DNA from 3 places in the Streptomyces sp. a15 genome. Region 1 is predicted to be linked to each of the others. Evidence: riboswitches for the same ligand, from Rfam matches in the RefSeq annotation. Region 1 holds a riboswitch; each other region holds the start of a gene.
The links. A riboswitch is a leader RNA that binds a small molecule or an ion and turns the genes downstream of it on or off. The one in region 1 is predicted to bind cobalamin.
Positions count from the first base shown of each region.

Region 2: another riboswitch for cobalamin. It lies ahead of AC5P09_RS00135 (ribonucleoside-diphosphate reductase subunit alpha); the one in region 1 lies ahead of AC5P09_RS39395 (ABC transporter substrate-binding protein).
Region 3: another riboswitch for cobalamin. It lies ahead of nicT (Nickel transporter NicT); the one in region 1 lies ahead of AC5P09_RS39395 (ABC transporter substrate-binding protein).

Region 1 covers NZ_JBWLKM010000066.1:35,002-38,270, forward strand. The annotation lists gene AC5P09_RS39390 (FecCD family ABC transporter permease) at 1-278, opposite strand, end outside; gene AC5P09_RS39395 (ABC transporter substrate-binding protein) at 275-1,291, opposite strand; cobalamin riboswitch at 1,361-1,550, opposite strand; gene AC5P09_RS39400 (CoA-binding protein) at 1,625-2,032, shown strand; gene AC5P09_RS39405 (APC family permease) at 2,209-3,269, shown strand, end outside.
Region 2 covers NZ_JBWLKM010000001.1:26,588-29,856, reverse strand. The annotation lists gene AC5P09_RS00135 (ribonucleoside-diphosphate reductase subunit alpha) at 1-1,990, opposite strand, end outside; cobalamin riboswitch at 2,115-2,243, opposite strand; gene AC5P09_RS00130 (GNAT family N-acetyltransferase) at 2,296-2,802, opposite strand; gene mctP (monocarboxylate uptake permease MctP) at 2,970-3,269, opposite strand, start outside.
Region 3 covers NZ_JBWLKM010000074.1:27,073-30,341, reverse strand. The annotation lists gene AC5P09_RS41110 (nucleoside hydrolase) at 1-698, shown strand, start outside; gene nicT (Nickel transporter NicT) at 706-1,821, opposite strand; cobalamin riboswitch at 1,850-2,048, opposite strand; gene AC5P09_RS41100 (ArsR/SmtB family transcription factor) at 2,129-2,584, shown strand; gene AC5P09_RS41095 (LAETG motif-containing sortase-dependent surface protein) at 2,610-3,269, opposite strand, start outside.

The sequences.
Region 1 (3,269 bases):
GCGAGCGGGTTGCGCAGCAGCGACTGCATCACCGCGCCGCACACGGCGAGTCCGGCGCCGCACACGGCCGCGAGGAGCGTGCGCGGCAGCCGGAGCTGCCACACGATGCCGTCCCGGATGGGCGTCAACTCCGAGGAGCCGAGGCCGAGATGGGCCGCGACGACCGACCACACGTCGGCGACCCGCAGGTCGGCCGGGCCGATGGTGATGGCGACGGCCAGGGAGCCGCACAGCAGGACCGTCCCGACCACCCCGAGCAGGACCGCCCGGGCGGTCACTTCACGAGTCCGAACTCGCGCAGCCCCGCCGCGACCCGCTCCACGCCCTCGATCGTGCGGATGGTCGGGTTCATGGCCTGCCCGCTGAGCAGGACGTACCGCTTGTGCCGGACGGCGGTCATGTTCCTGGTGACCGGATCGGACTCCAGGAAGGCGATCTTCTTCTCGGCCGACTCGGCGGTCTGCGACCTGCGGGTGAGGTCGCCGATGACGAGGACGTCGGGGTCGCGGTCGGCGACCGTCTCCCAGTTGATCTGCGGCCATTCGTCGTGCGTGTCGTCGAAGACGTTCTTCGCGCCGAGCGCGCGGGTGACGACGCCGGGAGCGCCGCAGCAGCCCGCCATGTAGGGCGACTCGGAGTTGGCGAACCAGTACAGGAGGGTCACGTCGGAGGCGTCGATGCCCGAAGTGGCCTTCGCCATCCGCGCCTTGAGCTCTGCGACGAGTTCCTCTCCCCGTTCCTTCACCCCGAACACGGCGGCCAGGTCCCGGACTTCGCCGTAGACGGTCTCGGCGGTCAGGGGATCGGTCCGTGCGCCGTCCCCGTCGCCGGAGTTGTCCTTGCCGGCGCAGTCGGACGGGGAGACGTAGGTGGGCACGCCGAGCTTCTCGAACTGGTCCCGGGTGGCGACGCCGCCCTTGCCCAGCGTGGAGACGAAGGAGGCGGCGACGAAGTCCGGTTCGGCGTCCAGGACCCGTTCGAAGGAGGGGTTGTTGTCGGCGATCCGCGCCACCTTCGCGTTCTCCTTCTCCAGCCCCTTCATCACGGGGTCGGTCCAGGTCGCCGTGCCCGCCATACGGTCGGCGAGCCCGAGGGAGAGCATGATCTCGGTGGTGCCCTGGTTGAGGGAGACGGCCCGTTCGGGCGGGGCCTCGACGCGTACCGTACGGCCGCAGTTGTCGAGGCTGACGGCAGCCGTCGTGGCGGAGGTGCCGACGTCGCCGCAGCCGGCCAGGAACAGGGAGCCGGCTACGAACAGGGCGGAGGGACGGGCAAGACGTGCTGTCTGCACGGAAGTTGGTCCTCGATCGTCGAGGGCTCGAACGCGGAGCCCGGTCGTACGGTGCTCCCCCGCCGTACGTCACCGCGGGGGCCGCCAGCAGGTCTTCGGACTCGGGATCATCCGGTCGGGGCGCCTTCCCAGACGACATTCGAGTCGTCCAGTGGCCGAGGCCCCGCCCGTCACCCTCACCGCTGCGCGTCAGCTCCGGATTCGCACCGGATTCCCTGACCCACGTCTCATGGGTTCGACTGGCCTCGGCAAGCTATCACGGTGGGGAATCGCCGATCGCGGTGCGCTGTTGTGCGAGAGGTCAGGGCATACGCGACCCCAAGGAGACCCACGGTGTACGGCGACGAGGCAACAGTCCGCAAGATCCTCACCGGGCTCGGCGACACCTGGGCCGTGGTCGGCCTGTCGTCGAACCGGCAGCGCGCCGCGTACGGCGTGGCCGAGGTGCTCCAGCGTTACGGCAAGCGGGTCGTGCCCGTGCATCCCAAGGCGGAGACGGTGCACGGGGAGCGGGGGTACGCCTCGCTCGCGGACATCCCCTTCGACGTGGACGTCGTGGACGTGTTCGTGAACAGCGACCTCGCCGGGGCCGTCGCCGACGAGGCGGTGGCGAAGGGCGCGCAGGCGGTCTGGTTCCAGCTCGGGGTCGTCGACGAGGCGGCGTACGACCGCACTCGGGCCGCGGGCCTGGAGATGGTGATGGACCGCTGCCCGGCGATCGAGATTCCCCGCCTGGGCTGACGGATCCAGTTGTCATACAGGTTTCCGTTGCGTCCGTAATTCCTGAAACGCTGTCCAGGAAATCCCCGTACGCCAGTCAAAATTCGACAACCACCTTCAGCGGAACAGCGCTTGATTCCTAATCTGAGGCCTCTTGCATGGTGAATGCATCTCCTTTATGAGAGGCCCCCTAAGAAATGGTAAGCGTTGACCAAGCCGCCCCGGAGGACAGCAGGGGCCCGGGCGGCGGCCTGCGGCGGGACGTCGGACTGATCGGGCTCATGTGGGCGTCGGTCGGTTCCATCATCGGATCCGGCTGGCTCTACGGAGCGGAAAAAGCGGTTACCGCGGCCGGTCCCGCGGCGGTCATTTCCTGGGTGATCGGCGCGGTGGCCATCGTCCTGCTGGCTCTCGTGCACGCGGAACTCGGCGGCATGTTCCCGGTCGCGGGCGGCACCGCACGATATCCGCACTACGCGTTCGGCGGCCTGGCCGGCATGTCCTTCGGCTGGTTCTCCTGGCTGCAGGCGGCGACCGTGGCACCGATCGAGGTCGAGGCCATGATCGGCTATGCGGGGCACTGGTCCTGGGCCCGGGGTCTCGAACACAGTGACCAGACGCTGACGGCCTCGGGCCTCGTCACCGCCGTCTTCCTGATGGCCGTCTTCGTCACGGTCAACTTCTTCGGCGTCCGCGCCCTGGCACACACCAACAGCGCGGCCACCTGGTGGAAGATCGCCGTTCCGTTGGGCGCCATCTTCGTCATCGCCGCGGGCAACTTCCACCCGGGCAACTTCACCTCGGAGGGCTTCGCCCCGCTGGGCGCCAAGGGCGTGCTGAGCGCGATCAGCGGCAGCGGCATCATCTTCGCCCTGCTGGGTTTCGAGCAGGCGATCCAACTGGCGGGCGAGAGCCGCAATCCGAAGCGGGACCTGCCGCGGGCCACTCTCGGCTCGGTCGCGATCGGTGCCGTCATCTACGTCCTGCTGCAGATCGTGTTCATCGGCGCGCTGCCGCACAGCTCCTTCGCACACGGCTGGGCCGAGCTCGACTTCCCCGGCATCAGAGGCCCGTGGGCGGGACTCGCGACCCTGGTGGGCCTGGGCTGGCTGAGTGTGGTGCTGTACGTCGACGCGGTGATCTCACCCGGCGGCACCGGCCTGATCTACACCACCGCGACCTCCCGCGTCTCCTACGGCCTGGCCAAGAACGGGTACGCGCCGAAGGTCTTCGCCCGCACCGACAGGCGGGGCGTGCC
Region 2 (3,269 bases), on a different contig from region 1:
GGGTGCGGGCGTCCCAGACGCCCAGCGCCTTCAGTTCCTTCACCAGGTACGAGTTGACCTGGAGGAACTCACCGGACAGCGTCTCGCGCTTGAACAGGTTGGACACCTGCGGCTCGATGCACTCGTACACACCCGCGATCGACGCGATGGTGGCGGTCGGCGCGATGGCGAGGAGCAGGGAGTTGCGCATGCCGGTGGTGGCGACGCGTGCCCGCAGGGCCGCCCAGCGCTCCGGCCAGGTCAGCTCGGTGTCGTAGTGGTCGGGGTGCAGAACACCCCGGGCCGTACGGGTCTTCTCCCAGGCCGGCAGCGGGCCGTTGCGCTCGGCGAGGTCGGCGGAGGCCTGGTACGCGGCGAGCATGATGCGCTCGGCGATGCGCGTGGAGAGCCGACGGGCTTCCGGCGAGTCGAAGGGCAGCCGCAGCTGGAAGAAGACGTCCTGCAGGCCCATGACGCCGAGGCCGACCGGGCGCCACTTGGCGTTGGAGCGGCCCGCCTGCTCGGTCGGGTAGAAGTTGATGTCGACGACGCGGTCGAGGAAGGTGACGGCGGTGCGGACGGTCTCGTCCAGCCGGTCCCAGTCGATGTCGCTGTCGACCACGAACGCGCCGAGGTTGACCGAGCCCAGGTTGCAGACCGCCGTCTCCCCGTCGTCCGTGACCTCCAGGATCTCCGTGCAGAGGTTGGAGGAGTGGACGACGTGACCCGGCTCGGCGGTCTGGTTGGCGGTGCGGTTGGCGGCGTCCTTGAAGGTCATCCAGCCGTTGCCGGTCTGCGCGAGGGTGCGCATCATGCGGCCGTAGAGGTCACGGGCCGGGATGGTCTTGCGCGCGAGGCCCTTCTCTTCGGCCTCGCGATAGGCGGCGTCGAACTCCTCGCCCCACAGGTCGACCAGCTCCGGCACGTCGGCGGGGGAGAACAGCGACCACTGCGCGTCCGCGTTCACACGGCGCATGAACTCGTCCGGGACCCAGTGCGCGAGGTTCAGGTTGTGCGTACGGCGGGCGTCCTCACCGGTGTTGTCGCGCAGCTCCAGGAACTCCTCGAGGTCGGAGTGCCAGGTCTCCAGGTAGACCGCGGCCGCGCCCTTGCGCCGCCCGCCCTGGTTCACGGCGGCGACCGAGGCGTCGAGGGTCTTCAGGAACGGGACGATGCCGTTGGAGTGCCCGTTCGTGCCGCGGATCAGCGAACCGCGGGCGCGGATGCGGGAGTAGGCGATGCCGATGCCGCCGGCGTGCTTGGAGAGCCGGGCGACCTGGTGATAGCGGTCGTAGATGGAGTCCAGCTCGTCCTTCAGGGAGTCGAGGAGGTAGCAGGACGACATCTGGGGGTGCCGGGTGCCGGAGTTGAAGAGGGTGGGGGAGGAGGGGAGGTAGTCGAGGCGGCTCATGAGCCGGTAGAGGGCGGCGACTTCGTCCAGCGCACGGATGCTGTCGTCCTCGGCCAGGCCACTCGCGACACGCAGCATGAAGTGCTGGGGCGTCTCGATCACGTGCCGGGTGATCGGGTGCCGGAGCAGATAGCGGCCGTGCAGGGTGCGCAGGCCGAAGTACCCGAAGCGGTCGTCGGCGTGCACGTCGACCAGCGCGTCGAGGCGGTCGGCGTGGACCCGTACGAACTCGGCCGTACGGTCGGCGATGAGGCCCTCGCGGTGGCCCACCGCGACCGACTCCGTGAAGGACGTGACGCCCTGGGAGGCGGCCTCGGCGCGGATGTTGACGGTCAGCAGGCGGGCGGCGAGCCGTGAATAGGCAGGGTCCTCGGAGATGAGGCCGGCGGCCGCCTCGGTGGCCAGCTCGCGCAGTTCCGTCCCGTCGGCCCGCGCGGACCGGCCGCGCAACGCGGCGGCGGCGACCCGGCCGGGGTCGGCGTCGGGGAGGTCGGCGGTCAGCTCGGTCAGGGTCCGCAGCAACGCGGTCCCGGGACCGTCGTCGGACACCGGGGTCACTGGAGCTGAAGCTGAAGCCGGGTCTGCTGGCGCGATGGTCACGTGGGGCTCTCCCTCGCTCGGCACGGGGGCCTTGCGGAGGGCAGACGGCAGCACACGAGCGCACACGGCGTCGCGCCCACCGGCCCACTCCACGAGGCCCGGACGTCATGGCACCCGGACCTGATGGCCGGGCACGCTGTCGGCAGGTCCTCGGACTGACGCCCATACACGCATATGCGCGCATGAGTACACCGTTGCGGGACAGTTCCGGATTCGCACCGGATTCCCCTGCGGCGACAGCGAGCATGAGCATACATCTTGTGCCGGGTGAGGACAGCACCCCCATATGTTGTGTCGCGCCGGTTTCAGAGCGTCAACTCGTAGGTGAGCAGAGTGATGTCGTCCAGGTGCGGAATCGGGTTCCAGTCCCGTCCGGGAGTGCGGACGAAGCCGAGGCGTTCGTAGATGCGGTGGGCGGAGTGCATGGTGCGTTGCGTCGACAGCACGACGGCCGTGCAGCCCTCGGTGGCCCGGGCGCGGTCGACGCACGCGCGGACGAGGGCTTCGCCGGTGCCTCGGCCGCGGGCCTGGTGGGCGACGGCGAGCATCCGTATCTCGGCTTCGCCGGGGGTGGCGATGTCGGCCATCGGGCCGCCGGACGGTACGAAGGTCACGCCGCCGAGGAGGTGGTCGTTCTCCACGGCTACGAGGACCTCGGCGGCGGAGGCTCGCTTGGCCACGTCCTTCAGCTCGCCGAGGTACTCGTCGCTCTCGCCGAAGTCGAGGAGGCTGTCCCGGAGGTAGGCCTGGGCTGTGATCTCGCCGAGGGCGTCGTATTCGGTGGGGTTCACTCGCCGGATTCGGATGTCCATGCGAGTGAGTGTGTACGACAGCGGGCCGCCGTCGTGCTTGACTTTCGGCGGCCCGCTGCGGGTTCGTCGTGGCTGGTCGCTCCCCCACTCTCGGCTCCGCTCGAGCGGGGGGACCCCCATCGCGGCGGAGCCGCATATTGACACAGCCCCGCGCCCCCTGGGTGGGTTCAGTGAGCGGTGCCAGCAGTTGCCGGGGGAAGCTCCACCTGGACGCCCGGGTCACCCGCGTCCGCCGTATAGTCCTGCGGGGACGTCTCGTCGATGCCCTCGGGGGCCTTCAGGGCCTTCAGGACGAAGGTCAGGACCACCGTGACCACTACGTTCAGGACGAACGCCGTGAGGCCGATGTAGCCGATCTCCCCGATGCCGGGGATCTCCTTGGACGAGCCGCCGAAGTGCTTCTGGGTCGGCGAGGCGACGCCGTACGCGGCGACCGTGCCGTAGACCATGCCGACCGCCCAGCCTGC
Region 3 (3,269 bases), on a different contig from region 1:
GGATGGGCGACCTGGGGCTGCCCGCGCCCACCCGCCGGCCGGTCGACGTGGACGCGGTGACGCTGCTGCGGCGGGAGATCCTCGCCTCGCCGACGCCGGTCACCCTCATCCCCATGGCGCCCCTGACGAACATCGCGCTGCTGCTGCGTACGCACCCGGAGGTCGTGCGCAACATCGAGCGGATCGTGTTCATGGGCGGCGCGGTGGCGACCGGGAACGCCACGCCGGTCGCGGAGTTCAACGTCTGGCACGACCCGGAGGCGGCCGCGATCCTGCTCACCGCCGGGGTGCCGATCACCATGTACGGCCTGGACGTCTTCAAGCAGGTCCTTGTCCCGGCCGGAGACGTGCAGCGGCTGCGCGCGAGCGCGGAGCCCCGCCTCCGGCTGGCCGGCGAACTCCTCGCCCACCGCGACCCGGCCACCTCCGGCGACCCCACCCCCACCGGCGGCCTGGGCGACGCGGGCGCGGTCTGCGCGGTCGTCGACCCGGGAGGGATCACCACCGAACGTCTCCCGGTCGAGGTGAGCCTCGCCCCGGGTGCCGGCCGGGGCCAGACGATCGTCGACCGGCGCCCCCGCCCCGGCGAGTCCGAGATCCACGAGGGCACCCGTGAACAGCGGCTGGTGGACGTGGCGTTGGGCGTGGACGTGGAGCGGTACGTGAAGCTGTGGCTGACGACGGTGGAGGGCGCCTAGCGGACGCCTAGCGGGTGTCCGCCGCCGGCCGTACCGCCCACCGCTGTTCCACCTTCGCGAGCCGCCAGTAGCCGATGGCCGCCGCCCACACCACCACGAACAGGCCGACGATGACGTAGCCGACGCTGTCGAGGTTGATGTCGGCGATCCAGGTGGTGACCGTGTCGCTCAGGTCGAGCTTCTCGTGCAGGACGCCGACGAGTTCGATGGTGCCGATGAAGAAGGCGACGGCGATGGACAGGCCGGTGATCGTGAGGTTGTAGAAGACCTTGCGGACCGGGTTGGAGAACGCCCACTGGTAGGCGAAGTTCATGAAGGTGCCGTCGAGGGTGTCGAACAGGCTCATGCCGGCGGCGAAGAGGAGGGGCAGGGAGAGGATCGCGTACCAGGGCAGTCCGGCCGCCGCGCCCGAACCCGCCATCACCATCAGCGTCACCTCGGTCGCCGTGTCGAAGCCGAGGCCGAAGAGGAAACCGAGCGGGTACATCTGGCCCGGGCGGGTGATGGACTTGGTGAGGCGGCCGAGGATGCGGTTCATGAACCCGCGGGAGTCCAGGTGCTGTTCGAGTTCCTTCTCGTCGTAGGCGCCCGCCCGCATCGCCTTGAACACCTTCAGGATGCCCAGCAGGGCGGCCAGGTTGAGGGCGGCGATGAGGTAGAGGAACGTGCCGGAGATCGTCGTACCGAGGACGCCGAGCACCTGGTGGGTGCCGGAATCCTCGTTCATGACCTTTCCGGCGAGCTGGGTGCCGCCCGCGATCAGCAGGGCGAGCAGCACCACCACGCTGGAGTGGCCGAGCGCGAACCAGAAGCCCACCGACACCGGGCGCTTGCCGTCGGCCATCAGCTTGCGGGTGGTGTTGTCGATCGCGGCGATGTGGTCGGCGTCGAACGCGTGCCGCATGCCGAGGGTGTAGGCGGTGATGCCGAGGCCGATACCGAAGGCCTTGTCGCCGACCTCGTAGTGCCCGGGGACGACGAGGAGGAACAGGATTCCGAAGGCGACGACGTGCAGTGCGGCGACGACCGACATGAGTCCGGCGGTCTTGAGGGTGTCCTCGCGGCGCCACTTGAAGGACGTCGGGGCGGGCACGGACGTCTGGGCAGGCTTGGGCAGGGTCATTCGGTCACGCTCCAGCACCTCGTGGATCAACTCGTGAGATGCCGTGGCCGGTCTCCTGGCTTACGGGTCGTGCGTGTCCGTTCCTGCCTTCCCGGTCGTGCGACCAGTGGCCCGGCTGGCGCCGGACGGGACGGAAACTCCCCGATCACAGTGGCGAGGGCCGCTCCGGCATGGACCCTTGAGGGGTCGTCACCGGCTTCCCGAGCACCACGGCCAGCCCACCGTAGGGTGGCAAGCGGTCTCCTGCATAGCTGCGTACCTGCGCAGGTATGGAAGATCACATGGGGGTGCCTGCGAGGATGGCGGCATGCATCTCGTTCCGGCCGACCGAGCGGATCGCCGAACCATCGACGGGCACCGGGTGTGCGACGCCATCGCCGCGATCGGCGAACCGGGCCATGTCCGCGCCTGGGCCGACCGCTTCTCGCTGCTCGCCGATCCCAAGCGGCTGGCCCTGCTGCTCGCCCTGCACCGCACCGGTCCCCTGGCCGTCTCCGACCTGGCGATCGCCACCGGCATGAACGACCCCGCCGTGTCGCAGGCGCTCAGGCTGCTGCGGGCGGCGGGGGTCGTGGAGGGGGAGAAGGAGGGGCGGATCGTGCGCTACCGGGTGGTGGACGCCGACATCGCCTCGCTGCTCGCGCACTGCGCGACCTCCAGCCCGCTGGGGGCACCCCCTTTGGGGGAGTTTGAGGACGAGTTGGGGGAGTTTGAGGACGAGGCCCGAACGCCGGCCGGGCTGAAACCGCCCGACCGGCGCTGACGCCGACTGCACCAACTGCGCCTGATTACGAGCGAGCCGCCTTGCGACGCCGCGTCGCCAGCACGATGCCCGCGCCGCCCGCGAGCAGCACGGCCGCGCCGATCGCGATCGGGCCGGTCGCGCTGCTGCCGCCGGTCTCCGCGAGGTCGCCACCGCCGCCGTTCGGGGTGGCGGCGGGAGCGGTGGTGGACTCGGAGGCCGACGGGCTCGGGGCCTCGGTGGAGGGCGAGGGGGACTCGGAGGGAGTCTCCGTCGCCGGCGGCGTCGTCTCCTCGCCCGGTGTCGAGGGTTCCGTGGACTCCGGGGTCGACGGGGTCGGCGTGGGGGTGGCCGGGGGCTCGGACGGGGCGGTCGTGCAGTCCTTCGTGCCGCCGTTCCAGGCCGCGATCAGCTTGTCCTTGATGACCGGACGGTCCGGGCCCATGGGCAGGTCGCCGTGGACGAAGCCGTCGTTCGCGTCGAGCTCGCCGTCGAACTTGACGGCGCCCCGGTAGAGGTCGATCTGCGCGAAGCAGCCCGCGTCCGGCACCGCGATGTCGAGGGAGTCGGTCTGGCCGGGCTTGACGGTCACCGTGTCGAAGTCGACGAAGACCTGCTCGCCGGAGGTGGCGAAGGTGGCGCCGTGGGCGAGGTAGGAGGCCAGGGAGGCCGTGCAGGTGGTCGCGTCGCCGGCCGTGCGGACCTT